DNA from 3 places in the Paenibacillus sp. UNC496MF genome. Region 3 is predicted to be linked to each of the others. Evidence: predicted binding sites of a transcription regulator. Region 3 holds the regulator's gene; each other region holds the start of a gene.
The links. Region 3 encodes LexA, which represses DNA repair genes until DNA is damaged. Its sites were predicted from a motif close to CGAACATATGTTCG; they were not measured.

Region 1: the regulator LexA is predicted to act here: its motif matches at 7,984-7,997, upstream of BMZ79_RS00030 (DNA polymerase IV).
Region 2: the regulator LexA is predicted to act here: its motif matches at 3,046-3,059, upstream of BMZ79_RS25730 (YhjD family protein).

The regions. Positions count from the first base shown of each region.
Region 1 is NZ_FORE01000004.1:35-10,152, reverse strand. It holds gene BMZ79_RS00065 (Cof-type HAD-IIB family hydrolase) at 60-860, opposite strand; gene BMZ79_RS00060 (pseudouridine synthase) at 909-1,682, opposite strand; gene BMZ79_RS34630 (DUF309 domain-containing protein) at 1,868-2,326, opposite strand; gene BMZ79_RS00050 (GTP diphosphokinase) at 2,327-3,130, opposite strand; gene BMZ79_RS00045 (quinone-dependent dihydroorotate dehydrogenase) at 3,146-4,246, opposite strand; gene BMZ79_RS00040 (L,D-transpeptidase) at 4,588-6,015, opposite strand; gene BMZ79_RS00035 (ferredoxin) at 6,356-6,592, opposite strand; gene BMZ79_RS00030 (DNA polymerase IV) at 6,665-7,951, opposite strand; gene cimA (citramalate synthase) at 8,145-9,758, shown strand; partial or broken gene BMZ79_RS00020 (transposase) at 9,876-10,118, shown strand, end outside.
Region 2 is NZ_FORE01000015.1:126,787-136,904, forward strand. It holds gene BMZ79_RS25710 (aldo/keto reductase) at 1-517, shown strand, start outside; gene BMZ79_RS25715 (NAD(P)H-binding protein) at 564-1,211, shown strand; partial or broken gene BMZ79_RS25720 (IS110 family transposase) at 2,031-3,001, opposite strand; gene BMZ79_RS25730 (YhjD family protein) at 3,291-3,728, shown strand; gene BMZ79_RS25735 (hypothetical protein) at 4,084-4,512, opposite strand; gene BMZ79_RS34440 (hypothetical protein) at 4,551-4,697, opposite strand; gene BMZ79_RS25740 (phosphotransferase enzyme family protein) at 5,506-6,471, shown strand; gene BMZ79_RS25750 (DJ-1/PfpI family protein) at 6,813-7,130, shown strand; gene BMZ79_RS25755 (GerAB/ArcD/ProY family transporter) at 7,331-8,392, opposite strand; gene BMZ79_RS25760 (Ger(x)C family spore germination protein) at 8,441-9,589, opposite strand; gene BMZ79_RS25765 (spore germination protein) at 9,627-10,118, opposite strand, start outside.
Region 3 is NZ_FORE01000004.1:374,630-384,747, reverse strand. It holds gene BMZ79_RS01720 (hypothetical protein) at 1-478, opposite strand, end outside; gene BMZ79_RS01715 (aldo/keto reductase) at 548-1,534, opposite strand; gene BMZ79_RS01710 (DUF896 domain-containing protein) at 1,562-1,759, opposite strand; gene BMZ79_RS01705 (LysM peptidoglycan-binding domain-containing protein) at 1,929-2,312, opposite strand; gene lexA (transcriptional repressor LexA) at 2,504-3,124, shown strand; gene BMZ79_RS01695 (hypothetical protein) at 3,222-3,803, opposite strand; gene glnA (type I glutamate--ammonia ligase) at 4,016-5,344, opposite strand; gene BMZ79_RS01685 (MerR family transcriptional regulator) at 5,399-5,809, opposite strand; gene BMZ79_RS01680 (methionine gamma-lyase family protein) at 5,871-7,130, opposite strand; gene hflX (GTPase HflX) at 7,196-8,488, opposite strand; gene BMZ79_RS01670 (AAA family ATPase) at 8,526-9,509, opposite strand; gene BMZ79_RS01665 (YdcF family protein) at 9,615-10,118, opposite strand, start outside.

The DNA.
Region 1 (10,118 bases), 370 kb from region 3:
CCCGGCGACCGGACCGCGATTCCGCGCGCGGCGCCTTGCGGGACGCGCGTCCCGCGGGCTCAAGCGAGCGCGAATTCGCGCAGCGCGTGCGCAACGCCGTCTTCTTCGTTTGACCGGGTCTGCGCGTTCGCCGCCGCCTTGACCGCTTCCGGCGAGTTGGCGACCGCCACGCCCATGCCCGCGAACGTCAACATGCCCACGTCGTTGAAATAGTTGCCGATCGCCATGACGCGGCTCTGGTCGATCCCTCTCAAGCTCGCGAGCTGCCGCAAGGCATGGCCCTTGCTCGCGTCCTTATGCTGCACGTCGATGAAATAATCGCCGCTGCGGATATGCTGCAGCCCGTGCGTCCACGCGTTCCACTCCGCCTCGACGGCATCGAGCCGCGCGATGGCGCCGAACAGCGTAAACTTGACGAGCCCTTCCGGCAGCGGGGCGTTCGGATCGCGCAGGACGGGACGTGCGCCGTAAAGGCCGTACATCTTCTCCGCGTCCGGCGTCAAGTCCTCGATCCACATTTCGAACGGCGTGTTCAGGTCGAAATGCAGCTTGCCCTGCAGGCAGTATTCCCGGAAACGCGCCACCTCCGCGGGATCGATGCTGAATTGGTGCAGCACGCGGCGGCTGGCCGAGTCGACCGTGGCGGCGCCGTTATGCGTGATCATCGTGCCCGCGAGGCCCAACTCCTCCAGAACGGGCATCGCGTTGACCGGCCCTCTTCCCGTGCAGAGCACGATTTCGGCCCCGCGCCGATGCGCTTCGCGCACGGCGCCCCGCACGGCCGCGGTCAGGATGTGGCTGTCGTTGAGCAGCGTTCCGTCGATGTCGAGCGCGATCAAATCAAAGTTGATGTTCCCCATGGCAGTAAGTCTCTCCCGTCTCCTGGTTGGTCTCTAACTCTCTAAGGGTTATCTATATAGTTGCGCGTTGCGGCCGGCTCCGGCGTGCGCGGTCAAGAGTTCGTCCAGCTCCGCCTCCGTAAGAGGGCGGTATTCGCCGAGCTTCAAGGACTCGTCCAGCCGGAGCGGTCCCATGGAGACCCGCTTCAAGTAGACGACCTGCTTGCCGACCGCTTCGAACATCCGTTTCACTTGATGAAACTTGCCTTCGCGGATCGTGAGCCGGATTCGGCTGTGAATCCCGTCCGGCCGCGATTCCTTGTCCCCGATCGTCAATTCGGCGGGCTTCGTCTCGTAGCCGTCGTCGAGCGTCACGCCGCGCTTGAACGCCGCTTGATCGTCGGCATCCACGTCGCCGCGCACGATCGCCTCGTACGTCTTCGGGACATGCTTGCGCGGCGACAGCAGCTCGTGCGCCAGCTTGCCGTCGTTCGTCAGCAGCAGCAGCCCCTCCGTGTCCTTGTCGAGCCGGCCGACCGGGAACGGCTGCAGGATCCGGTCATCGGGATCGAGCAAATCGATCACCGTGCGGTCCCGCGCGTCTTCCGTCGCCGAGACGACCCCCTGCGGCTTGTTCAGCATGACGTAGATCGTCTCGCGGTACACGACCGCCTCGCCGTCGAACTTAACGTCCGCCGCCTCCGGATCCAGCGTCATGCCGAAGTCCTTCGCCGTCTTGCCGTCCACCGTCACGCGGCCCTGCTTCACCGCGCGTTTCACTTCGCTGCGCGTGCCGAAGCCCATATTCGCCAGCAGCTTGTCCAGCCGCATCCGTTTCGCCATCCGTCGTTCAACTCCCTCGTTCATTGTACCTTAAAGCCGCGGCCAGACCAACCCTTCGGGCCTCTGCGGCGAGATGCTCACGCGCGTCCCCGATGACAAAAAACCGCCGACGCATCCGGTCCCGTCGCGGGGTTCCGAATCCATCGGCGGCCGTCGCGGTCCCGCCCGGACCCGGCGGCTGCCCGCTACTCGTCGCGGCCGAGCCGTTCCGAAGGCGGCAGCGCGGCGAGCGCGTCCGCCAGCGTCCGAAGCGCCCCGTCCGTCACGCCCAGGCGGAACGGCCGGAATGCCGGCGGTACCGCCGCAGCCGTACCGGCGGCGCCTTCCACGTACGGCCTCAGCATCGCCAGGCTGACCGCGATGTCGGCGCGCAGCCGCCCCAGGTCGAGGCCCGACGTCTCGTCCGGATAAGCCGCGAGCTTGCTCTCCGCTTGGGCGAACAGCTTCGCCGCCCCGGAGAAGTTGTCGTTGCGCCAATGATGGAGACCCACCGCGGCTTGCAGCAGCCCTTGGTACAGCGTGCTCCGGCCTTCCTCGAGCCACAGCTCTTCCATGACTTCGTGGCATTCGAAGTAATCCTCGTCGACGTTGAACAGCACGACGAACCGGACGAATTTCTCGTCGTACGATGGCGCCGAAGCCATTCAGTTCGACCCGCCCTTCTTCGCGCGCTGGATCGCCGACTTGATCTCGTCGGACAGCATGCGGATCGCGAACGCGTCTTCCTTCTCCCACACTTCGTTGAACTTCAGCTGGAACTGAACCGCCTCGCGGACGCGCCGAAAGAAGTACAGCTCCTGAATGTCGCTCAGCACGCTCGAGTACATGTTGGATTTCTCTTCGAAATCCCGCTGCGCGTCCAAGATCTCGTTGCGGATGCTCGACATCTCGGTATCGAGCTGCGAAGCCGCCTCCGCCGCTTTCTTCAGCCGGTCGCGCACGTCCTCCGGCAGGCTTTCTTTATACTTATAGTTCAGCGAGTGCTCGATCGTCGCCCAAAAATTCATCGCCAGCGTCCGGATTTGAATTTCCGCCAGCACGTTTTTGAGCCCGATGGCCGTCTGAACGGGATATTCGACGATCATATGATAGCTGCGGTACCCGCTGTCCTTGAAATTCGTAATATAGTCCTTCTCATAAACCAGCTTCAGATCCTTGCGCGAACGAATAAGCGCCGCGACCCGGTGAATGTCGTCGACGAATTGGCACATGATGCGGATGCCCGCGATGTCCTCGATGCCGGTATCGATCTTTTCCATCGGCACCGACAGCCGCTTGGCCTTCTCCAAAATGCTCGAAATCTTCTTGACCCGCCCCGTAACGAACTCGATCGGCGCGTACGCTTCCCGATTCTTCAGTTCGGTCCGGAGCGTCTTCAATTTGACCTTCAATTCTTCCACTGCCTGCTCATATGGCTGCAAAAATAGTCCCCAGTCTCTTCCGTCCATCCGGCCGCCTCCTGTCTAAGACCGATGATCTGCTCCAATGGCCTCCACGATCGATGTATAACCGTCTTTCTTCAATAATGCCTTGAGTCCTTCCGTCAGTTCGCGGAGCAGCTCCGGCCCTCTGTAGATGAGCGCCGTATAAATTTCTACAAGACTTGCACCCGCGCGAATTTTATCGTATGCATCCGATGCCGTAAAGATGCCGCCGGAGCCAATAATGGGCAGCCGTCCGCCCGTCAGCCGGTACGCCTCGCGCACGATTTCCGTCGAACGCTCGCGAAGGGGCTTGCCGCTCAGGCCGCCGGTTTCTTTGGCGTTCGGATGGCGAAGACCGTCGCGGCCGATCGTCGTGTTGGTGGCGATGATGCCGTCCACGCCGCTCGCGACGATCGTCTCCACGGTATACCCGAGCTGCTCCGCGGTCATGTCCGGCGCGATCTTGACCAGCACCGGCTTTCTAGCCGCCATGCTCTTCGCCGCCTGCGCGCCGCTCTCTTCCATGACCGCCGACAAGAGCAGCTTGAGCTCGTCCCCGTGCTGAAGCGCCCGCAGGTCCGGCGTGTTCGGCGAGCTGATGTTGACGACGAAAAAGTCGCCGTATGTATAAAGCTGCCGCAAGCAGGCCCGGTAATCCTCGTGGGCGAGCTCGTTCGGCGTCGTTTTGTTCTTGCCGATGTTGACGGCGATCGGAATGCGGTGCCGGCCCAACCGGCCGAGCCGCTCCGCCATCGCGGCGGCGCCGTCGTTGTTGAAGCCCATCCGGTTGACGAGCGCTTCGTCGCTCGGCAGGCGGAACAGCCGCGGCTGCTCGTTGCCGGCTTGTCCCTTCGGGGTCACCGTGCCGACCTCCGCGAATCCGAAGCCGATGTTGGCGAACATGTCGACGGCCTTCGCGTTCTTGTCCAGTCCCGCCGCGAGGCCGACCGGATGCGGGAAGCGCAGCCCGAACAGGCTCGTCTCCAGCTCCTTCGCTTCGGCTACCCCGTACATGGCGCGCATCACCGCGGGAACGCCGGGCACCCGCCGCGCCGTATGCAGCCCGTCGATCACCATGTGATGGGCTTTCTCGGCGTCCATGCGGAAGAAATAAGGCTTTGCAATTTTCGTGTACAACAAGTCGAAGTCACTCCGTTCTGCGTCTTAAGCTCTATCGAACAGTTTATCAAGTCGGGGGCGAAAAAGAAAGAGTAACGCCCGCTTAGCGCCCTGCCGCAGCGCCTTTCGCGCCGCGCGAAGCGGTTGTTTCGGCGCCGGAAAACGATTACAATAAGGGCATATTCCTAATTTCCCGAGAAAGGTTGATCCGCATGAGCCACGCCAGAAAGAAACCGCCCGTCATGAAAACGAAACAAAAGGAAGAGGTCAACAAGAAAGCGCTCATCTGGATCGGATCGGTCTTCGTCGTCATCGTCGCCGTCATGGCCGTTCTTCTTATTGTGGACCAGTAAGCGGTCCGGTTAATCAAGCCACTCGTACACCACGGCGGGGTTCGTCTCGTCCTCGGCCGGCTGCAGGCGGAAACGCCCCGCGGCCGGCGCTGAGGCAGCGGGGAGGGCGCCGCTTTTTATCGTGACCCTCGTCCCCAGGGGCACGAGGTCGTACAATTCCTCGATATCCTGCCGCGCCATCCGGATGCAGCCGTGCGACTCGTCCTTGCCGATGCTGTCCGCGTCGTTCGTGCCGTGAATCGCGTATGCCGTATCCGACAGCGCCATGCCGCGGGTGCCGAACTCGCCGGGGGTCCGCCCCTTCGGGCTGCGCACCTTCTCGCGAACGACGAAACCGCCTTCCGGCGTCCTCGCCCCGCCGAGCCCGACGGGATAGCTGCGGACGATGACGTCGCCGCTCACGACGGCGAGCCGGTGGGCGTCCTTGTCGACCACGATCGCGAGCGGTCCGGCCGGCAGCGGGGCCGGAGCGCCGGCCGCAGAGGCTGCGCTCTTCGCGGCGTCGCCGCCGTCAGGCACGCCTGAAGCGGCGTTCGCCTCCCCGTTTGCCGGATCCGCGCTCGCCGCGGCTTCCTCCTTCATTGCTCGCAGCAGCGGCTCGAACATGGCTTTCATTTCCTTCGTAGTCCCCGACAGCGTATTCTCGGGATACGGCCGGACCAGGTCGGCGAGCGACGTCGGCCAACGCTTCGTTCGCTCGCGGTAATGCGCGATCGCGCTCGCGAGCGTCCAGGACTGCTCCTGCCGCGCGCTCCAGCGCGCGTAGATCGCCCGCGCGGCCGAAGCGTCGGCCGGCTCGCAGGCGCACGCCCTCGCGTCGAGCATCGCGACCTCTGCGCCGCCGCGGCCCTGCCGCGCCGTCTGCGCCAGCAGGCGCGTCTTCCCCGTCCACAGGCGCCAAGCGCCGGCCGGCTCTAGCGCGGCGGCCAAGCCCTCGCGCGGCCGCGCGGCTCCGCCGAGCAGCGCGCCGAGCGCCTGGTCGAGCAAGCCGCCGGCGCCGTCGGCCGGCTTGACGACGACGACCTCCGGGCCGGCTGGCGCGGCGGCTTGACCCGGCGCCGGCGCCAAGCCCGAGGAGAGCGTCGCCGGCTCCGCGGCCGGGTCCCCGGGATCGGCCTCGTCCTTCGGGCCGCCCGGCGAGATCGCCAGCATCAGCGCCAGCAGAATCGCGGCCGCCCCGCCCGTCCGCAGCGCCAAGAAGCGGCGGCCGCGCTTGCGGTTCCAGGCCGCGATCATTTGTTTCGGCTCGTTCGCGAGCGGATGCTGCTTGCGCTCGTACGCGTCGTAGACGCTGCCGGACTGCAGGAAGCAGTAGTTCGCCTTCGCTTCCTTGCCCTCTTGCACGTATTGCTTGCCCAGCAAATACCAGGCCATGCGGTTATTAGGATGGTTTTGCACGTAGCGCTTCAGGTCATTCATATCGTCGTGGTTATCCATTCGCGGCCCTCCTGCTTGGGGTTCATCAGCTTCTATATCGGCAAAAGAGCCGCCCGGATAATATCCGCTCGGCTCTTTCCACCGAAATAGGCGCCTTGTTCGCGTCGGATTCCGTCTCCAACTCGCCGGCACGACGCTGAGCGCGACCGCCATCGCATATGCGCCCCATTCCTCGCGAATTGGAAACTCCCGTTTATTCTAGCGGAGCTGTACAAGAATCGGTAAATGCCACTATCATTTCAGTATAAAGATCCTATCCTCCCCCTCAAACGAGAAAGATCCCATCCCCTGTCGTAACAGGAAACGGGATCTCCGGCCGCTCTACGCGGTTCGCGCTCTATTAGTTATTGAAAGCCGTGTCTGCGATTTTGATGGAGTCCGTCGGGCAACCGTCCGCCGCATCTTGCAGATCGTCGTACAAGTCTTCCGGAATTTCGGTATTGCCGTGGTTACCGTCGTTGCCGAAAATAACCTCTGCCAAGCCTTCGTCGTCGTAGTCGTAAATGTCCGGTGCCGTTGCTCCGCAAGCTCCGCAAGCAATGCACGTATCTTTCTCAACCCATGTAAACTTCGACATCGTGGTTCCCTCCTATTAATGGTAAGTTTCAAAAACTTACGGAAGTGCTTTCATTTCCCAAGTATACAACCTTCAATCATCACTATATAACATATGCTCGTCCCTTTGCAAGGATGTCCCGCGAATTCGTTTATTGCGAATTAACGCGGACGGATCGTTCCCGAGCATGCCCGCGGTGAGCACCGCATCCTCTCCGAATTTGTCCCGCAGCATGTCCATCGCGCGCGTCAGCGCCTCCTTTTTCGGCTGTTCCCCGTAGCTGAACAAGTCCAGCTGCACGGCCGTTTCCGCTTGCAGCGACAGGTTCTGAAGGGTGATGCCGAGCAGGCGCGCCGGCTCTCCGCGCTTCCAATGCTTATCGAACAGCTTGCACGCCTCGCGGTGGATGTCGGAAGCGGCGTCCGTCGGGGCCGGCAGCGTGACCGAGCGGTTGATCGTCGTCATGTCCGGCCGCCGGATGACGATTTGAATGGTCGACGCCATCATTTTCTGTTGGCGCATCCGCCGGCCGGTCTGGTCCGCCAGATTGAGCAGGATGCGGTGGGCCTCCTCGGGATCCGTCACGTCCCTCGGCAGCGTCGTCGTATGGCCGATCGACTTGTTCCGTTCGCGCTCGGCGTTGACCGGCGCGTAATCGTAGCCGTGCGACGCCGCCTTCATCCAGGAGCCGACGACGCCGAAATGCTTGACGAGCATCGCCTCTTCGGCCGCGGCGAGCTGCCCGATCGTGCGGATGTTCAGCTTCGTCAGCTTGTCCGCCGTCTTGCGCCCGATGCCGAAGAGCGTGTCGCATGGCTTGCTCCAAAGCAGCTCCGGCACGTCGCGAATGCGCAGCACGGTGAAGCCGTTCGGCTTCTGCATGTCGGACGCCATCTTGGCCAGCAGCTTGTTCGGGGCGACGCCGATCGAGCAGGGCAAGTTCCATTCCGTTCGGATCCGCTGCTGAATGTCCCGCGCGATCTGCAGCGGCTCGCCGAAGGCCGACGAACCCGTAACGTCGAGGTAGCATTCGTCGATCGACACGGCTTCCACGAGCGGCGTGTACTGCCTCGCGATCGACATGAAGCCGCGGGAGTACGTCCGGTACAAGTTGAAATCGGGCTTGATCAGGATCAAATCCGGGCAGCGCCGCTGCCCTTCGCGCACCGTCATGCCCGTCTTGACGCCCTGCGCGCGCGCCGCGTACGACGACGTCACGATGATCCCCCGCCGCTGCTCCACGCTGCCGGCGACCGCCGTCGCCTTTCCTTTATATAAGTGCGGCTCCTCCGCTTCATGGACGGAGCAATAAAAGGCGTTCATGTCCAAATGAAGAATGACCCGGCGTTTGGGAGGCGCCGTATCCCGCTCCTTCGTCATCGCGGCATTCATCCTTCCCGGTTGGAATAAGGCGATCATATGATCGTACGTCAAGCATACCAATCGTCCCGCCGGAACGTCAACCTGCCGCCCGAAAGCTCGTCCTGCGAACGTTTACGCGCCCTTCTTCTAATGGTATAATAATAAAATTATGATTGCTTTAAAGGGATAAAGGAAGGGGGCTTCTACATTCATGGGAAACACGATCTCCATATTCGACACGACGCTTCGTGACGGTACGCAGGGAGAGGGCATCAGTCTTTCCGCAGAAGATAAAATCAAAATCGCCCAAAAGCTCGATTTGTTAGGCGTACATTATATTGAAGGCGGAAATCCGGGCAGCAACAGCAAGGACATCGAATTCTTCCAGCGGGCGAAAGGCTTGCGGCTGAACGCCAAGCTGACCGCCTTCGGCAGCACGCGGCGCAAGAACAGCACCGCCGAACAGGACAGCAGCCTGGTGCGCATCGTGGAATCCGGCGTGCCGGCCGCCACGCTCGTCGGCAAGTCGTGGGACTTTCACGTACATACGGCGCTGCAGACGACGCTCGAAGAGAACCTGGCGATGATCTACGACTCTTTGGCGTATCTGAAGCAGAAGGGCGTAGAAGCGATTTTCGACGCGGAGCATTTCTTCGACGGCTACAAGCACAATCCGGATTACGCGCTGGCCGTGCTGCGCAAGGCCCATGAAGCGGGCGCCGACTGGATCGTCCTGTGCGATACGAACGGCGGCACGCTGCCTTCGGAGGTTCATGCGATCGTCTCCCGCGTCGCCGCGGAGATCGGCGCTCCGATCGGCATCCATACCCATAACGACTGCGAGCTCGCCGTCGCCAACACGCTGGCCGCCGTGCAAGCGGGCGCTCGGCAGGTGCAGGGCACCATCAACGGCTACGGCGAACGGTGCGGCAACGCCAATCTCTGTTCGATCATCCCGACGCTTCAATTAAAGATGGATTACCGCTGCGTCAGCGGCGAGCAGCTTCAATCGCTGACCCAGACGGCGCGGTACATCAGCGAAATCGCGAACGTGCACATGCCGGTCGCCCAGCCATACGTCGGGAACGCCGCGTTCGCCCACAAGGGCGGCATTCACGTGTCCGCGATCTTGAAGGATTCCAAGACGTACGAGCATATCCGGCCGGAGCTGGTCGGCAACAAGCAGCGGGTGCTCGTCTCCGAGCTCGCGGGACAAAGCAACATCATCTCCAAGGCGCAGGAGCTCGGCCTCGATATCAACGCGAACAACGAGAAGACGAAGCGCATCATGGAGCGGATCAAGGATCTCGAGCACCAGGGCTATCAATTCGAAGGCGCCGATGCGTCCCTCGAGCTGCTGCTTCGCGACGCGTTCGGCGAAATGAAGGAAATCTTCAAGCTGGAATCGCTCAAGATGCTCGTCGAGAAGACGAACGGCCACGCGATGAACGCCGAAGCCATCGTCAAAGTGAACGTCGACGGACAACCCGTCTACATGGCGGCCGAAGGCAACGGTCCGGTCAACGCGCTCAATAACGCCCTGCGCAAAGCGCTGGAGCAATTCTACCCGAGCATCAACGATTTCCACCTGTCCGATTACAAGGTCCGCGTGATCGACGAGAAGGACGCGACGGCCGCCAAGGTTCGCGTGCTGATGGAGACGACCGATTTCAAGAGCACGTGGAGCACGGTCGGCGTCTCGAGCAACGTCATCGAAGCGAGCTGGGAAGCGCTCGTGGACAGCATCCGTTACGCCTTGCTCACCAAGAACAAAATCGAAATGCTAGGCGAACCCCGGGAAGAGCTCGGGCTCATTAATCATTAACCGCACCGGACGCAAAAAGCCGGAGCCCAAGGGTGGTATTATCCCCTCACGGTAAACAACAAGAAAAAGACATCTGTTAAGATGAACTTACTAGTTGTTTGCCGGAGGGGATTTTTCATGGGGAAAATAGGTCGTACGAACAAAAGTTATCCTGAAGATTTAAAACTAGAAGCAGTGAGGCTGGTTACGGAGGACAACTTGGCGTACCGTGAGGTCGCGAAGCGTCTAGGAATACAAAACAAAACGCAGGTAGAGGTATGGGTCAAACGACATCGGGCAGGGCAGCCCTTCGTACAAGAAGCTTCGCGAAAGGGTAAACCGAAGACAAAGTTTGGCAGCGTAGAGGAAGAAATGGCATAC
Region 2 (10,118 bases), on a different contig from region 3:
AGAGACGTTGAGAAGAGCGCATGCGACGTATCCGATCAGCTTGGTGGAGTCCGAGTACTCGCTTTTTAACCGAAGCCTTGAAAAAGAGATTATACCGACTGCAAGGGAATTGGGGATCGGCATAGTTGCTTTTGGGGCGGTAGCTCATGGACTCCTTGCCGGCAACTGGACAGAGGAGCGGGTTCAAAAAAACAAAGGCGGCTACATTCCGTTATTTTTCGAAGGGAATATAGAGAAGAATGTTGTTCTGGCTAAAAAGTTAGGTGAGATTGCCGCAAAAAAACAAATGACGTTATCCCAACTTGCGCTTGCCTGGATATTATCCAAAGGCGATGACATCAAACCGCTCATTGGTACCGTATCGCCGGTGCATCTTCAAGAGGCATTGCAGTCTCTTGATATTCATCTGACTAAAGATGATGTCATGGAGATAGAAGAGGCGATACCGGAACATGAGATTGCAGGCGCTTCTTTTCCCAATATGCAATTTAGAAACGGTAAGACTGTTCGTGGATAAAGAGTACAGGCAGCACAATCATACAAAGTGAAAGGATGTTGTTGTCATGATTATCGTTACCGGAGCCAACGGGAAATTAGGGCGGGCCGTGGTTGAGCAGTTGCTTAAGCGTGTACCTGCGAATCAGATCGGTGTCAGCGTCCGCGATCCGAATCAGGCACGAGAGCTTCAGGAACGCGGAGTTCGTGTTCGTCGGGGCGATTTCGACGATGCCGAGAGTCTATATCAGGCCTTTGAGGGGGCATCGCAGGTTCTCATCGTTTCGACCGGCATCATGGGCGAGGCCGGTATCCCGCATGGTATATGGCAGCATCAAGCAGCGATTGATGCTGCCAAGAAGGCAGGGGCTAGTAGGTTGCTATACACAAGTCACATGGGCTCTTCCCCAACATCGCACTTCGCTCCCATGATTGACCACGCGGCTACCGAAGAACTGCTGAAAGCTTCAGGTATGCCTTTCACGTCGCTCCGTAATGGCTATTACGCCGCAGCGGCACCCATGTTGATCGGCGGAGCCATAAAAACAGGGGAATTGATCGCTCCTGAAGACGGCCCGGTTGCTTGGACAGTCCACTCCGACTTAGCCGAAGCTACGGCAGCGATCATAAGCGAGCAGAAATTAGATGGCATGACTCCCAATTTAACGGCATCCGAAGCCATTGACATGGAAGGGATTGCGACAATCGCTTCTTAGGGAGGACTATCCGTCGAATCGTTGTGTCGGACGAAGAGTTTCGGGACCGCATGCTGTCTCAAGGTGTACCGGAAGCTAGCGTAAATATGCGGATGGGGATGTTTCTAGCGAGCCGTCAGGGCGATTTCACGCAAGTCGATCCCACTCTAGCTCATTTGATCGGTCGACCTCCGGTGAGTATTAGAGAGGTATTGAAAGAATCGATGTCTCATCAACAAGGTTGATTGCGTTAAAAGATGCTAATAGGGAAGGCCAATTAAAGGCATAAAAGCCATTATTCCATTTTTTGATGCCCTATTATTTATTCATTAGACCTGACAAATACTTATACATGAATGAAGATAAAGAATAGAGCTATGTGGGTCAATTGAGAATAGAGGTGGCATTAGTTAACACCATTTTCACTTTTGAGCCCACTCGGATTATTAAGCTCCCTCAGTACGATTCAGTTTTCTCACGAATGCTCGCTTATTCGCAGGATTTCGCCTTTGACAGAAATGCGGAAAGATAGTTTCAGGACTACTGTTGAAGACCAGAACAACATGAAGGCATGACGATATAGAGGGGGAGGTCGCCCTCCCATATCCTTCCATATACTGCACGCATGCTCCACGCCCCCCCTGTAGGTTTTCACTCCCATGTCTCAACGGGTCTTTGCCCTCTCATTCCTTCGTTACGCCTGTCCAAGGGGTGGAGGCCGGTCTTGCTATCGGTACGGGTCAGTGCCCTTTGGTTTAATGTATCCGGTACTCCGTGCTTTCTTTTGAAATCCCGCGAATAAGCCGAAATTCGTACAACGAAACGGTTAGATAATGAATAAGCAGCTAGCTGAATGGACATCGTTTTGTGAGGATTGTAATCTTCCCGGCTTCTGGCCATACCAACGAGAACTCGAGCTAATTTACCGCATAGTTTCATAAGTGACCTCATTTTCTTCATCTTTTTCACTTGTACATTGTGCGCATGAATAGCCTTGAACTCAGGGTTGTTTGCAATTAAACTCATGGTCATCATGAAGATGAAACGTCGAAGTCGAGATCGTCCACGCTTACTAATCTTCATCTGTCCGGTCCATTTGCCCGAGCTTGCTTCTGCCAGGTTGAGACCGGCATGACGCAACAGCGCATTGCCGTGAACAAAGCGGCTTAAATCTCCGGCCTCACCAAGAATACCAGCTAATGAAATGGCACTAATCCCTTTAACCGCGAGCATGGATTTAGCAAACGGAATACGATCCAACACAGCATTAATCTCAGCCTCAACCGTTTTAAGCTGCTGGCAAGCAAGGTCGTACTCATCGAGTAACTGTTCTAAGTGAAGTTTGTATGCTTGCGTGGCTTGTTTAGAGCCAACAGAACGGCTAGCCAGGGCGATGAGAGCCCGAGCTTTTCGCTCACCAGAATGGCGTTTCATGAGTGTTTTCCAACCCTCGATGATGTCGTGAGGCTGTAGTTTACAGAGTTCTTCAGGTGTAGAAACAGACGAAGAGTGGCCAACGAACCGGTGCACATGAGGCACTTAAAGACCTGACGCGGCTCGGGGAAAACAACGTCTACCCAACGATGAATTTGGTTTTTAGCACTAACGAGCCTCGTCACGATAGAGTCGCGGTTAGAGAGATAAACACGCAGCTCTTCAAAAGCCTCAGGTGTGTTACGGACGAAAGAGTAGTAGCCGTTTTTGACCATGTCTGCAATGACGAGCGCATCTTTTTTGTCACTCTTTGAAGGGGGATTATCTCGGTTTTCCTTATTCTTTTTAACGAGATGAGGATTAACGAGAACGACTTCGGGTCTCCGGGCAGACCTTTTCCATAAAAATACCCCTTGCATGACAAACATATGTTCTGGTTATAATAAGATCATACGTTCGTATCGGAGGGGATTGCGTTGAAACTCGAAAATTATAAAGGACACACATTACAGATTGTCTACGTTGATCGGCGCGGTCGGATTACACAGCGGAATATTGAAGTAAAATCAATGGTTGACGGGCAGATCAGGGCGTATTGTTTAACGTCAAAAGGGCCACGCGTGTTCGTAATTGAAAATATACTGGCGTTTGAATTGGTGAATCGCTATGCAGGATAAATTTGCAAGAATGATCACGACTGAAGAGCGCGGTCTCGTCAGAGACAATATCATATTGCTCAAGATGCTCGAGATGATTGATTTTAACCGCAAGCAAATTGAAAATTCGACGAATCTTTTGCGGCCAATATTCCTCAAGGCAGCAGACCGGTTGCTTGATTTAGTACTTGCCGATCTAAAGAATATTCGGCTGCAGCTGCGCAAGGCAAATATCAAATGGTGGGAAGGCGAACAAAAGAATTTGGTTCTTAGCTATCACATCGTTTGTCGGGCTTTCGAGGATACCTTCGGGATGACCAGGGACGTCGCAAAGACACAGCTCTCGATTAAGTTTGGGGAGTATTTCGCACTTGTATCAGAGCCATTCAAGTCCCGTTCCTTCACAGATGTAGCAAACGTTGCTTCGAATACTGTCGAAATACCGTAGGTGTGCTGCTGTGACCCATGTGAAACCGCATCCGTTCATCAAGGGAAGCCAAGCCCAGCACGGGCATGTTTAGCAACGAATTAGCGGTTAGATCTTTGATGTCTTGATTCCATGCTTGAAACCAAACGTTCGACGCGCGAGAAAGCGGTTGACCGCAGATCGGTGCAACAGTGATTAGAAAGAAAGCCAGATTTGTTGCGCCTTCTGCACCTAATGCTGTCCTTATATAAAAAACGATCGGATGCGCTTAGAATTCAACAGCACTGGATTCCAATTGATAAATCCGCATACATCGATGAAAGCAGGGAGCAGAACTTGGTAATTCTGCTCCCAAACTATCGTCTCTGTTAATTATTCAATTGGAATATGCAACTGCATTGAAACTTTCCATTCCTATACGGGTACAGTCTACAGAGCAAAATAGAAATAATGTGTATTGCAACTCATTTGATGGTGGTAAAGGCACATTGTAATCGGATGCCTCGATTGTTACAACTTGTACGTTACTATTGTCAGCTCCTACTGGATACACGGCGTATGCAACGATTAAATCATTCACCGTTGTTCCACGAACAATGGCAATAGAGATTACTGTATCCGGAGGCAACGGAGTAGAAATTTCCACGCCAGCGATGCCAGATAGTTGTACACGTATAAACTCTCCGCCGGTTACATTGAGGTTGACACTACCTATACTTGTTGGGATTCCTCCGGTTAATGGGATTGAAATAGAAAAACCGTAACTTGCATTTTGTGAGGTGCCAATATCGAGTAATTGAGCCATCGTTTCTATCACCTCCTTTGTAACCAAGTTATGAGAGTTTAATAGTTTAAGTGAGTCTTTTGGGCCACAGGCTTGGATGCCGGCCATCTTCGGCTTGCTCCTGCTGATTTATTTCCTGCGATGTTGATCCCGACAACGAGGTGCTGGGCGGTAATCATTTTCAATGAGTTGATTTTTAACTTCATAGTAGAGCGTCCTCCTGGATGATGGGAATTTAAGGGCTATGACCCCTTGCGTACTCCCATCGTACAGAGGCGCTTTTCCTTTGCATAGACGAAAGTAATCCATCTATAGGAATGCTAACGGGCAGGTTAATTCAATGAATGGGTGAAATATATAAATGTTAGCCGCTTGCAAAGTTCGCAAGGAGTATGACCTAATTGTATTAATGGATATGAGGCGAAATATGGATCGTACTTTACCGGCTAGAATGGCGTTAACGACGAGAAAGTGGTCTAAAAATACCATAGCGGCGGTCGTCGCCATTCCGTTGGTCTCTTTACGGACGGCACAGTGACGGCAGGATAATAAATATGGCCAATACGATGTAAGCGGTCGGTGCGATATTGTGGCGGTTGCGGTTATCCCGAAGAATACGGGGAATGCATATACGATCGTTCTTGCATCCGACGGCGGCACGGTAGCGCCATTAGGTTGAAATAAGCATGACCAATGCGATGCAAATGCTTGGCGCGATATTATAGCGGTAGTTGCCGGGTGGCTTCGTACCGTCGGACTTCAATTGGATGGGACGGCGGTAGCTGCAGGCCGAAAATATGAAGCTCAATGTAATGTGGGTAGTTGGCGTGACATGGTGAGCGGCGGGTGACTGGCACACGATGGTCTTCGATCGGACCAAAGTGACGAGTGTGAGGAACAATCGGTATGGCCAATGTAATGTGAGTGACTGGTTCAGCTAAAGGGAACACTTCTTAATAAAATACATAAGAAAAATTATGAAAATCAGCAAAAATCACGCTTAGACAGGAAGGAATGAATGGGCATATGCGTCATTTACCTCGGATTTCAGAGGTACGCCTTCGATTCAATCTTAAGAAGCATTATGATGTGACTCCCGCCACACTTGAGCTTCTTCCGCTGGGACTTGATTATCGTTCTGCAGTATATCGCGTGGTTAGCGTGCAGGGAACTGCCTACCTGCTCAAAGTCACTTCAAGACCTTTATACAAACCACAATATCTGATTCCTCGATTCCTCCATAATCAGGGGATTACAGGTGTCGTTGCTCCCATTTCTACCAAGAGCGGCGCACTTTGGACCCGGATAGATAATTGGACCATCGTTGTCTATCCCTTTATTATAGGGGATTCAAGCTTCAATGGAATGTCAGCCGAGCAGTGGAAGAAGATGGGGACGATCTTAAGACGGATTCACCAGATTGCTTTGCCGCCTCAAGAATTTAAGTCGATCCGACGGGAGACCTTTGATTCGACGGTATATGTTCAAGGGATACGAGCCATTGAGGATCAACTTACGCGCTTTGAAGGCGGAAGTACGTTAGAGAATACGCTTCATGCTTCTTGGGTAGCGCATAGGTTAACGATACATGATAAGTTAACCTCATTGGAAAAGCTGGCAAGATCGCTTAAATCGCAAACACGCCCGCTTGTAATATGCCATGCGGATCTGCATCCTGCCAATTTAATCCGAAATCCCGGTGGACAAGTGTTTGTCATCGATTGGGACGAGGTGATGCTCGCTCCCAAAGAACGAGACTTTATCTTTGTCAGTCATCCGCATGATTTTTTTCAGGGGTACGGGGCCGTAGAGGTCGATGAGACGGTGCTCACCTATTACCGCTTGGAAAGAGTCCTTCAGGATCTGATCGAGTGTGCTCGAAACGTGTGTTTCAGGGACGACTTAGGGGAAGCAACCAAGGCAGACGCCATGAAGTTGTTTCAAAATATCTTGGCGGAGGAAGCAGCCGGTGAACCGTAACGTTCCTCTTGTTAGAGTGAATGAAACTTATGAAACAATGGTCAGTAGGAGTGCTCGTATTTGATCAGGTCGACGCCTTTGACTTCGTAGGTCCGTCTGAGATCCTATCAGTTGCTCGATACAGTGCTCAAGATGTTCAGAATATGATCCTTTGCTCAGCGGATGAGCAACATAAGCCATTTTTAGTCCAAACGGTATCCGAAACCGGGGGAATGGTAACGGCCAGCAACGGCCTTCGCATTATGGCCGACTACAGCATTGAGAATGCCCCCCCAATTTGATATTGCTTTGATTCCAGGGGGTTTTCAACCGGTAATCCGCAAACTGAAAGGAAATGAAGGTTGATCCAGTGGATTACCGATCAAATGAGAACTATAGAATTGATGACATCTGTCTGTACTGGTGCATTCGCTTTAGCTCAAGCGGGGCTGTTAAACGGAAAAAAAGCAACAACCAACCGAAAAGCGCTGGATATCCTTCAGAAGTATTTTCCTGAAATTACGGTAATTCAGGATCAAAAGTTAGTAGATGAGGGAAACATTATTACTGCACAAGGCCCAGATGCGGGGCTGCATTTATCATTTCATCTTATCAAGAGACTTATGGGTGAAAAAGCGGCCCGCATAGCAGCAGATACCGTAGAGTACGATGGGCTTTGAAAGTCATATGCAATAACCTTCTGAGTATCTTCAGTGATCTGTCTACATTTGCATTTCTTGCAGTATAAATCAGTGCTCCTTCAACTAAAACCAGCTAATATCCGCCATGGTTTCCTCCGAGATACGATCTGGCTGAGAAGGTCGTTCATAGTCTAAACCGACTCCCGGATTAGTCACCGAAGCAGAAGGCGTGCGTAACGTTAAGTGAAAGTTCTTTTGACTTGTTGGACTGCCCACAACAAACAAGGAATGGCCAGGTTGAAAATGAGAAAAATCCACGGTTTTATATAAAATTCATAGCTCAAATCTGAAGTGAGCAGCATACAGATGAATAATAATACAGCCATCGACCAAGTAACATTATGCCAATTTCGGATTCGGAGAAGCTGAGCCATGCCGTAGCTCGAAATAAACAAATGATAGGCGAGCTTTATCATAATGCCGAATTGTAAGAAGAACGTGATCACCAAATCGAAATTTTGGATGAAATTCAAGATCGAAATCGATTTCATGTACATAAATTGCGGATGATACATGTCTGCAGCGCTAATCGGTCCGAATACCAGAATAACTGCAACGGACATTAAGACACCCCACATAGTTCCAAAGCCGATCGCGTTCATCACACTCGATACTGCTTTATTGGTATCCTTCATAAAAGCGGCAATCATCATAATTACGGAGGTTTCACCGGCAAAACAAAATACAATTAATGCTCCCTTAACGATTGGTTCGCCTTCTTCGTAAACGGGCAATAACTGATGGAGATCCATATGGTGACTGTTAAGTAATAATGGTAAAAATGCAGCAATAAAGAGAAGAGGTCCGATTACTTGACTAGAGCGTCCGATCGTCGTTATTCCCCCAGCCAGATTAAAGTAAAGCATCAGAACAATTTCTAAAAGCATGATAACAATTGCCGGTGTTTGATAGAGAAGATTCGTTTTAATAAAGTCCACCGTTCCATGCAGCATAATCATCATGATAAAGAACCAAAAACAAATGTAAGCGAGTGCAATCGGTTTGCCCAACCATTTGCCAAGAATAAGCTGACTGTACTCCATGATCGTTTTATTAGGTTGTAATAAACTGACCTTGACCATTAGAAATGAACCAATCGCGGCGCCCCCTCCTGCCAGAAAATAAGTAATCCATATATCCTGCTTGGCTTGTTTGAGTGATGGCCCCAAGGCGAAATAGGTCAATAGGACAATCTCAGAAATAAATATCATCCAAAACAATTGCGACTTCGAAATAGTCATAAAGCGAGCAATCCTCCCTGCGCAATTTGCAATTGTGTAATCGTTATTTCAACCCTTAGGACCGGAACCAACTTGCCCGACACCTTTTATGGTCAATTTGACTTCAACAAATACGTCCATTTTTGAGAAGGTATCGCTCCAATGTTCACGTAAATGTTTCCATTGGTCTGGATGCTTCCATGCGATTTCGTTTCCAAAGCCAAATAGGTCTGTTTTGTATTGCTTCTGAATAGAACGGATCACGCGTATTACTTCTTTTTCTGTATTTTTACTCATTTCTTTTGCTACATTTTCCTTAACAGCAGGGGATAGCAAGTACAAATTCGTATTATTCTCTCGGATGAATCCGGTGCCGTCCAACTTAATGTTCATTCGGATACGATCGCCGTTCTTGCTGAACCTCAGGTTGTGTTTCAGTTGTTGTAAGTCAAGGCTAACCGTTCGATTCTCGGAAGAAACTCGCTGCGTCAGCAAAAGGTGAGAGATCTTCCCCCTCATCCATAGGGTGAGCAAAGCATCTTCTCCCTTTAGGAAATCGACCATCTTATAATCCTTATCAAATATGGCTGCTTCTTCAATGGCCATTTGGCTGTTCTTGCCGCTTGCATGAACCGAAACGACGGGAAGGACGAAGCATTTCGAGGGATTGTTCTTTTCCTTTTCTAAATCAAATAATTTTTCTGTAAATCCGACAATGCGGGATGTTCTGTTCGCAAACGTGGTAGAAAATCGTTCCATTGCATATTCACTCTTCAAGAACTGTTCGGCAGTGCTTCCCTTGACAATGAATATATATACCCTCGTGTTGCTATCCGGATTCCGTATAAGCTCGTCGAGCCATTTCATAAATCCTTGTCTGGCTACGGCTTCACTAATGAACAGGGCAACCCGATGACCCGCAAACAGCTTGCGAGACAACTGTTCCTGAATATGCATTGCAGCGTTAGTTATATTGGTCCCCGTGCTGCTAACTACGGTAAAAGGCGGCTTGCTGGAGTCGGCCCCGCCTTGTTCGGGACTGCTCGAGCGGACTACAGGTATTTGCACGCTTAATTTGAATTGTTTGTCACTCGTTAAGTCCCACCCCGAACCTAAAACGAACGAGAGCTCGTTGGGTTCCTTTAAATCCCAACAGCCGGTTAACACGAAGACGATTAATAGGAACGCAACGCTTAGCGCTGTTGTTTTAACCGACATGAAACAGTCACCTTTTTCGCATTAATTCGCCTGCATATCAGCTGTTCGAGCGGCCGATCTTCATCCATTTGGGCGCACGGATGATCATATCGAGCATCTGTTTTCCGATGCGCGGTGCAACAGGAGAGAAATAGGGGACACCGAATGATTTCATGCTTACAAGATGGATCAAGATTCCCATAATCCCTACGGCCATACCGAATAATCCCAAGGTTGCCGCCAGAATTAACATCACGAAGCGAAGAAGCCGGAAAGCAATTCCGAAGCTGTACCTGGGAATGGCATAAGAGGCGATCCCTGTAGCAGATACCACGATAACGATTGGAGCGGATATGATACCGGCTTGAACGGCTGCTTGGCCGATTACAAGAGCGCCTACAATGCTGACTAACGGGCCGATTTGACTGGGCAATCGGATTCCTGCCTCCTGCAAGCCTTCAAACACGAGCTCCATCATTATGGTTTCGATGGCTGTCGGAAAGGGTGACGATTCACGCGCTGCGGCGATGCTGCTCATCAAAGGAAAGGG
Region 3 (10,118 bases):
TCAGGCGCGCCGCCATTTGCTCCGTCGGATAGCGGTTCATGACGCGGGAGAACACCCAATTGCCGCCCTTGTGCTGCTCGATGACGACGTAACCCTTCTGCGCGTTGATTCCCTTGATGTTGCTGACGTAGATGTTGCGGTCCCCCGCGAACCGGCGGGAACGGACGAAGTCGCGGCCGATCGCCAAGTACGGCCGGCGCAGGACGAACAAGCCCGCGAGCAGCACGTAACACGCGATCGTCACCCAAAACATCGTATCGCCCTGCTTGAACGCGTCGGACGTGACCGTCACGATCACGTAGAACAGAATGAAGAGCAGCAGGAACGCCGGCATTAAATAGCTGCGCCCCTTGAAGGTCTCCACCCCGGCCGCGCCGCCGGACTTGGCGGACATTAACGGGGCTTCTCCGCGCTTTTTGCGCTGTTTGTTGATGAGTTCCTGGTTTTTTTGCACTTTACGCTGCCACGATCTGGACACGAATGAACCCCCTCAAAATGATGCAAACCTTTCTCTCGTTCGCTTGCCCCTTCTTATGTAAGCGCGCGATCAGAACGGACGGGCGAATTTGGCGATGAACCGGTTCGGATACTCGCTCGGAAGCGCGCTCGCTTCGTCGAGGGCGTTCCAAATCCCGTCCGGCATCGTCCACCCGGCCGCGCCCATATTCTCTTCGTACTGCGCGAGCGTGCTCGCCCCGAAGATCGGCGACGTGATGCCTTCGCGCCGAAGCAGCCAGGCCAGCGCGACCTGAGCCGGCGTCTTGTCCAATTCCTTCGCGGCGGACCGGACCGCCTCGAGCACGGCGAAGTTTTTGTCGGACGCGCGCAGCGCCCACGAACTCTCGCCCTGCTTGGACGTCAGGCGTCCGCTGGCCGGTTCCTCGCGGGTGTAGCGCCCCGTCAGGAACCCGCCGCCGAGCGGCGCCCACGGAATGACGCCGACGTTCTCCTCCAGGCAGAGAGACATCATCTCGCGGTCCATCTCGCGGCTCACGAGGCTGTACTGCGGCTGAATCGACACGAAACGGGCGTAACGCTCGCGGTCGCTGACGGCCAGCGATTTCATCAGCTGCCAAGCGAAGAAATTCGAGCAGCCGATGTACCGGACTTTCCCCGCCGTGATCAGGTCGTCGAGCGCGCGGAGGGTCTCTTCGATCGGCGTCGCGTGATCCCAGACATGCACCTGGTAAAGGTCGATGTAATCGGTATCCAGCCGCTTCAGGCTCGCTTCCGCCGCGTCCATGATATGCTTGCGCGAGACGCCTCCGCTGTTCGGATGCGCGCCGGTCATGAACCTGACCTTCGTCGCCAGCACCGTTTCCGAGCGCCGGCCCTTGATCGCTTTGCCGACGATCTCCTCCGACTTGCCCTGCACGTACACGTTGGCGGTATCCAGAAAATTGCCGCCCCTGTCCAGGAAATCATGGACCATCGCGACGGAATCCGCTTCGCTCGTCGTGTTGCCGAACGTCATCGTGCCCAGACAGAGTTCCGACACCGCAAGACCGCTGCGGCCCAAAAGCCGATATCGCATTCGGTTTCCCCTCCTCGAATGAATCGTTTAATGCTTGATGGAACCGTCGCCGTTTTCTTCGTCTTCCGCCCACTTGATCGTGTCCAGCTGGTTGCGGAAATTGCGTTTGAAGTTGTCGAGGTAGATGCGGCGCAGCTCGTCGCGTTCCGCAAGCTCCTCCGCCGTCAATCCCACCGTTTTATTTTTCCGGGAAAGCTCGTTGATGCGAGCGATGATTTTCTCCATGTAGGTCTACTCCTCTCGTCCTTCGGCCAATATCCCATCCTTTACTTTGACATTTTCTAACGGCCATTGTCAAGGCAAGGCGGCCTTGCGCGCAGAGCCGGACAAGCTTCGGACAAGAGAAAAGACCGAACGCATGCGTTCGGTCTTCTTCGTCTGGTTAGGCTAGGCGTTACTCCCGGCCGTCCGCAGGCACAATGAGCGTCTGGCCCGCCCGCAAGGAAGAGGAGCTTAAGTTGTTCCGCTTCTGCAAATCGTAGACCGTCCGGCGAATATCTTCGCCTTCCTTGCGCACGCTGCTCGCGATGTCCCACAGCGTATCGCCGGCTCCGACGACGATGGTTTGTTCGCCCGCGGAAGGTACGGCGGGGAGGTCGCTGTCCGCATGACCCTTCACGATCGTGAGTCCGACGAACAGCAAGACGAAAAACAGCGAGGCGGCGGCAAGACGAAGCAGCAGCCGTTCGATAGCGCGATCCTTACGGGACGCGTTCGCTTTGCGAACGGCGGGTTTCTTATCGGTATAAGCAGTCGAGTATGTCGAGATTGTTTGCATGATCATCAGCACCCCAAACGTTTGTTCTGTTCTTATGCACTCAGCTTAACACGAACATCCGTTTGGCGTCAATGGTTTTTAGAACATTTGTTCGCAGTCCGATGCGAACTTGTGTTTCTCGAACTTATGTTTGTACGAACTCCGGTTCTGTGCTATAATTTTACACAAATGAACCTTATGGAGTGATTCCGGTGTCGAAACTTTCAACCCGCCAGCAGGCGATCCTAGAATTCATCAAGACGGAAGTCCGGGAGAAAGGCTATCCCCCTTCCGTGCGCGAGATCGGCGAAGCGGTCGGACTTGCTTCCAGCTCGACCGTTCACGGCCACTTGGACCGGCTGGAGAAGAAAGGCCTGATCCGGCGCGACCCTACGAAGCCTCGCGCGATCGAGATTCTGGACGGCGAGGGCAACGAAATTCCGTTTCCGCTCGCGATCGCCAAAGTGCCGGTCGTCGGTAAAGTCACCGCCGGCGTGCCGATCACCGCGACGGAGAACATCGAGGATTACTTCCCGCTGCCGGCCGACAAAGTCGGCGACGATACCGTATTCATTCTGAACGTTATCGGCGAGAGCATGATCGAGGCGGGCATTCACGACGGCGACTACGTCATCGTCCGCCAGCAGCAGAACGCGAACAACGGCGATATCGTCGTCGCCATGACGGAAGAAGACGAAGCGACGGTCAAAACCTTCTACAAAGAAAAGGATCACATTCGCCTGCAGCCCGAGAACGCCACGATGGAACCGATTCGGCTCCGCAACGTCAGCATCCTCGGCAAGGTCATCGGACTCTTCCGCGACATCCATTAATTCGTACGAGCAAGGGGCAGCCCCCGCTTTCACAAGCGCCGGTGGCTGCCCCTTTTTTTTGCGTTGCTTCTGCTTCGGGATTCGCGGCGGCTGTCATCTAACCTCCGATTTCCCGGAACAATAGGTTGCGATACGTGAATTTGCTGCTGCGGTATTTGAAGTTCAACTGAACGCCGGAGAAGCGGATCCGGACCGACTTAAGCGCCGCGGTCGTCACCTTCCGTCGAACGAGGCAGCGAACCGTCGCCGGCCGATTGCCGTTGATCGCCGCCGCGACGGCGGACGCATAAGCCTTCGAGCGGGCAAGCGCCCGGTAGAACGGCAGCACGGCACGCGCGATCGCTTGGTGGATCGGCGTCGAGAACGTGAATTGCGTCGAACCCGGCGGGATCGTCGTGCCGTTGGTATACTGGACGATCGGATCCGGAAACCCGAAATCGACGAAATACCCGATCGCGTTCGTCGAGAACCCGTCCCGTTTCGTGAACGTCGTCACCGACTTAAACAACCGAAGCAGCGTGTCGAGATCGCCCTGCCTCACCGCCTTCGACCATCGCAGCGCGAAGAGGCGGCTCGTCGCGATTTTCGTATAGAAGGGAACCATGACGGCGGCCACGCGGGAGAGCGTCGAGCCGCTCAGCTTAAACGCCCCGCCGTTCGTCTTCGTATTCCCGGCCATCGGTGCCACACCCTTTCGTCGTACTCGGATAAGGCATACTATGCGGCCGCGAACGTACAAGTGCGGATCGGCCGCGTTCGGACCTTCCTGCTGCCGAGTCGTCGTGCACCGATCGCCTAATGCTTCCTCCCCCTTCTCCGTCATGCCCCGAACGACAAAAAACCCCTCGGCGCCATAGGCGCCAAGGGGTTCGCAGCTGCTTCGAGAGAAGCTTAATACAGCGACAGGTACTGGTCTCTTTCCCACTCGTGGACTTGCGTGCGGTACATGTCCCACTCGATTTCTTTCAGCTCGTAGAAGTGCGCCAGCGCGTGGTCGCCCAGCGCGTCGATGATGACTTCGCTGCGGAGCAGCTCCGTCAACGCTTCCTTCAGGTCGTCCGGCAAGCTCGGAATGCCTTCGTCGATCCGTTCTTCGTCGGTCATGACGTAGATGTTGCGGTCCGTCGGAGCGGGCAGCGGCAACTTGTTGCGGATGCCGTCGAGGCCGGCTTTCAGCATGACGGCGAGCGCGAGATACGGATTGGCCGCCGGGTCCGGGTTGCGCACTTCGATGCGCGTGCTGATGCCGCGGGAAGCCGGGATGCGGATCATCGGGCTGCGGTTGCTCGCGGACCAGGCCACGTAGCATGGGGCTTCGTAGCCCGGCACGAGACGCTTGTACGAGTTGACCGTCGGATTCGTGATCGCCGCGAACGCGCGGGCGTGGCGCAGTACGCCGGCCATGTAATGGCGCGCCGTCTGGCTCAGGCCGAGCTTGTCGCTCTCTTCGTAGAACGCGTTCTCGTTGCCGCGGAACAGCGACTGGTGACAGTGCATGCCGGAGCCGTTGACGCCGAACAGCGGTTTCGGCATGAACGAGGCGTGCAGGCCGTGCTGGCGGGCGATCGTCTTGACGACGAGCTTGAACGTTTGGATTTGGTCGGCCGCCTTGATCGCGTCCGCATATTTGAAGTCGATCTCGTGCTGGCCCGGCGCCACTTCATGGTGGGACGCTTCGATCTCGAAGCCCATCTCTTCGAGCGTCAGCACGATCTCGCGGCGGCAGTTCTCGCCGAGGTCCATCGGCGCCAGGTCGAAGTAGCCGCCTTGGTCGTTCAGTTCGGTCGTCGGATTGCCGTTCGCGTCCGTCTTGAACAGGAAGAATTCCGGTTCCGGACCGACGTTCATGGACGTGAAGCCGAGCTCTTCCGCTTCTTTCAGCACGCGCTTCAAAATGCCGCGCGGATCGCCGGCGAACGGCGTGCCGTCAGGCATGTACACGTCGCAGATCAGACGGGCGATGCGGTCCTCGGCGACCCACGGGAAGACCACCCACGTGTCCAGGTCCGGGTACAGGTACATGTCGGATTCCTCGATGCGCACATAGCCTTCGATGGACGAGCCGTCGAACATCATTTTGTTATCCAAAGCCTTTTCCAGCTGGCTCACCGGAATTTCGACGTTCTTGATCGTGCCGAGCAAGTCGGTGAACTGAAGGCGGATAAAACGTACGTTTTGTTCCTGGGCGATGCGTCGGATGTCATCTTTCGTGTAGCTCACGGGATCAGCTCCTCTGTCATAGTGGTGTTGCGAATCTTGCGGCGTCGCGCGGCGTTACTTTTTGTTGTAGAAACGGGACAGCTGGCCTTGGATCAAAGACGCCTTCCCGGGTCTCTTCTCCAGCAGCTGCTGCTTCAGCATACGGTGAAGCTGCGCGTCGGACAGCTCGCGCCGTTTCACTTCCGACAGCTCGCTGACGACCGTGGCGTCCTCCGACTCCTTGGAGACCGGATTCATGACTTGCTTGATGCCGGCGATATTGACTCCTTTTTCGATCAGCGATTTGATTTCCAGCAGCCGTTCAACGTCATTGAACGAGAACAAACGCTGATTGCCGGAGGTACGGGCGGGCACGATCAGCTCGTGCTGCTCGTAGTACCGGATCTGCCTGGCGGTCAAGTCGGTCAGCTTCATCACGATGCCGATCGGAAAGAGCGCCATATTCCTGCGAATTTCGTCACCCATGTCGCATCAACCTTCCAGTATCTGATATATGCTCTCATTGTACCGCCATGCCAAAAACGTGTCAAGTTGTGTGAGGTTTAGTGTGAGGTTTAATTACAATCAACTCTCGTTCGGCAAGCAGCGATAACGCATTCAGAACCCCGTATTTGACATGGGCGTATGTGAGCCCGCCTTGCATATAGGCGATGTACGGTTCGCGGATCGGCGCGTCCGCCGACAGCTCCAAGCTGCCGCCCTGCATGAACGTGCCCGCCGCCATGATGACGGGATGCTCGTAGCCGGGCATGTCCCACGGCTCCGGCACGACATGGGCGTCGACCGCCGACGCGCGCTGCACGCCTTGGACGAACGCGATCAGCTGGTCCGCCTCCTTGAAGCGGATCGCCTGGATCAGATCGGTGCGCGGCGCGTCGTAGCGCGGATTGCTCTCGAAACCGAGCAGTTCGAACATCGCCGCTCCGAACACGCTGCCCTTGAGCGCTTGTCCCACCAGATGCGGCGCGAGGAACAAGCCCTGGAACATCGCGCGCAGCGTGCCGAGCGTCGCGCCCACTTCGCCGCCAATGCCCGGCGCCGTCAGCCGGTAGGCCGTCAGCTCGACCGCTTCCCTGCTGCCGGCCACGTATCCGCCGGTCGGTGCGAGACCGCCGCCCGGATTCTTGATCAGCGAGCCGGCCATAAGGTCGACGCCGACCTGCGTCGGTTCGAGCTCCTCCGTGAACTCCCCGTAGCAGTTGTCTACGAACACGTAGACGTCGGGTTTCAGCGCTTTCGCGCGCGCGACCATCTCGCCGATCTGCGCGACCGTATACGACGCGCGCCAATCGTAGCCTCGCGAGCGCTGGATGCCGATGACGCGCGTGCGCTCCGTGACGCGGGCCGCGACGGCGTCCCAATCGATCGAACCGTCGGGCAGCGGCGCGACTTCCCCGTATCCGATGCCGAAGTCCTGCAGCGAGCCTTTGCCGTCGCCGGGCTTGCCGATCACTTTGTGGAGCGTATCGTACGGCCGGCCGGTGATATAGAGCAGCTCGTCCCCCGGACGAAGCAGCCCGAACAGCGCGCAGCTGATCGTGTGCGTGCCGGACACGAAGTGCGGCCGGACGAGCGCCGCCTCGGCGCCCATCACGTCCGCGTAGACCAGGTCGAGCACTTCCCGGCCGCGGTCGTTGTACCCGTAGCCGGTCGAGCCGTTAAAATGAAAGTCGCTCACCCGATGCTTCTGGAACGCATCGATGACCTTCCACTGATTGCGTTCGGCGATGCCGTCGAGCGAACGAAAAACAGGGGCGGCCTGCTGCTCCGCAGCCTCCGCCCACATCGTCAACGCCTGCCAATGGTTTCCTTGCTGTCTCACGATTCCAGTCTCTCCTCATGCACGCATGCTTATGGTTGCCGCACGTAACCGTCGAGCTTATGCCCGTGCAGCTCGTAATCCAACTTGTTCAATTGTATCCTCATCAGCATCGTCTCGCCGTCGACGGTCTGTTCGAGCACCTCGCCCGACCGATAGGCCAAAGCGATCAGATCGCCCCGGTCCGCGGGCAGCGCGAACGTCCGGGTATCTCCCGTCAGCTTGTCCTGCACCGTTTGGCGCAGCCGCTCCAGATCGTCCGGATTGAAGGCGCTGACCGCGAGCGTATCCGGTCCGTTCGCCGGCACGAGCTGCGGACCGTTCGCGCCGACAAGGTCGATCTTGTTGTACACCGTCACCTGCGGCTTGCCGGCGGCGCCGAGCTCGCCCAAGATGCGCTGCACGACCTCCATCTGCTCCTCGCGCATATCCGAGGCGCTATCGACGACATGCAGGACAAGGTCCGCTTCGAGCACCTCTTCCAGCGTCGCGCGGAACGCCGCGATCAGGTCGTGGGGCAGGTTCTGGATGAACCCGACGGTGTCCGTCAGCACGACTTCCTTGCCGCTCGGCAGCTTCCAGCTGCGCGACGTCGGATCGAGCGTCGCGAACAGTTGGTTCTCCACGTAGACGTCCGCCTGCGTCAGCTCCCGCAGCAGCGTCGACTTCCCGGCGTTCGTGTAGCCGACGAGCGCGACCTGCTGGACGCCGGATTTGCGCCTGCGTTCGCGGTGCAGATTGCGGTGCCGGACGACCTCCTCGAGCGTATGCTTCAGATCCGTGATCCGGCCGCGAATGTGCCGGCGGTCGGTCTCGAGCTTTGATTCCCCGGGACCGCGCGTCCCGATGCCCCCGCCGAGCCGGGAAAGGTTCTTGCCGTGGCCCGACAGCCGCGGGAGCAGATAGCTCAGCTGCGCCAGCTCGACCTGAATGATGCCCTCCCGCGTCTTGGCGCGCTGGGCGAAGATGTCGAGGATAAGCTGCGTCCGATCGATGATCTTCAAATCCAGCGCTTCCTCCAGGTTGCGCACCTGGGCGCCGGAGAGCTCTTGATCGAAGATCGCCGTCGTGGCGCCGAGCTCTTCCGCGGCCGCGCGCAGCTCCTCGACCTTGCCTTTGCCGATGAACCACTTCGTGTCGACCTTCTCTTTGTTCTGCGTCAGGGACGTCAGCACTTCGACGCCCGCCGTCTCGGCGAGGCTGACCAGCTCGCGCAGCGAAAGCTCCGGATCGCCGGAGCCCCGCTTGATGTCCGGCGTGACGAGGCTGACGAGAACCGCCCGCTCCCTCGCGTCCGTATCCGTATCGTATGTCGTTGGCCGCATCGGTGTCGTCTATCGCTCCTTATTCGTTCGTTGTCTGTCATTTCTCCCACTTCAGATCCTCGGGCCGCACGGACATGAGCTCCTGCTTGCCCGGCGAGCCGGACGGATATTGCGTCATTAAACGGACGGCTTGATGCCGAAACGCCTTCTCGATAATATTTCGCACGTAACGCGCGTTGCTGAAGGCGAACATGGACATCGCCTTCTCCTGCATCAGATGCTGGCGCAGCTTGAAGACCGACTGCGGCATCAGCGCATAATCGCGGTTCCTGGCCATCAGCTCGGCGATCTGGATCAGCTGGTCGATCGAATAATCGGGGAACTCGATCTGGATGGGGAAGCGCGACGGCAGCCCGGGATTCGTCATCAGGAAATGCTCGATTTCCAGCGGATAGCCGGCCAGAATCAGCACGAATTGGTTGCGGTAATCCTCCATCGCCTTCACGAGCGTATCGATCGCTTCCTTGCCGAAGTCCTTCTCGCCGCCGCGCGCCAGGCTGTACGCTTCGTCCACAAAGAGGACGCCCCCGAGCGCCTTGCGCACGAGATCGCGCGTTTTCTGCGCGGTATGGCCGATGTATTCGCCGACGAGGTCCGCCCGCTCCACCTCGATCATATGGCCCTTGGTCAGCACGCCCATCTTCTGAAACAGCTTCGCGACGATGCGCGCGATGGTCGTCTTGCCCGTGCCGGGATTGCCCGTGAAAATCATATGGTACACATGCGAGCCGCCCGACAGGCCGGCGTCGGAACGCATCCGGCTGATCTGCAGCAGCGCGTAGATCTCATATATCAGCGTCTTAACGTTCTCCAGACCGACCATGGGATCGAGCTCGCGTTGAATGTCGAGGAACGGATCGCCGGGCGTCAGCGGCCTTGCCGCCGGCGCCTGTTCGCTCTCCAGCTGCGGAGGCGAGCTGCCCGTAGTTGCAAACGGCTCGCTGCCGCGAAGGACTACATTGATTTGGCGGGCGGGCCGCCCGTTGCCGCCGCCGCCGGAAGTTACGACTCGATCGTCCATGTCTGCTCCATCACCTATCCTTCACTGGATCGTTGGCATCTAATCCATTGTATTCTAGCGATGGCAGGCATATTAACAGATTTCAGCCGAGCCCGGGAGCCTGCTTCAGAAGGAATCCGGCAGCCGAAGGCCGAGCCGCATCAGCTGCTCGTCGACCTTCCATTTGGTGAACGCCAGCACCTCGCGGGAGTAATTGTACGCGACGCTCAGCACCTTCGATTTTCGGCCGAGCACCGTCGTGTTCGACGACGGATAGTCCAAGTACTCCGCGATTTCCTTGGATCGCGGCGCATGGAAATCGTGGGTGACGACCAGCAGCCGCTTCCATCCCCGCTTCGCGGCGAGCGGCTTGCTGAACAACAGGTTCTCGTACGTGCTCCGGGCATCGTTCTCGAGCACCATGGCGGCGGCCGGGACGCCCTTGGCCGTCAAATAATTCCGCATGCCCTCCGCTTCGGTCAGCGTGGAGCCGTTATGGTCGAGGCCGCCGGACAGAATGAAATGGCCGAACAGCCCCTGCTTGTACAACTCGAAGGCGTAATCGAGCCGCTCCTGCAAGCCGGGGCTTGGCTGATCGGACCAGAGCGACGCGCCGAGGACGATCGCGGC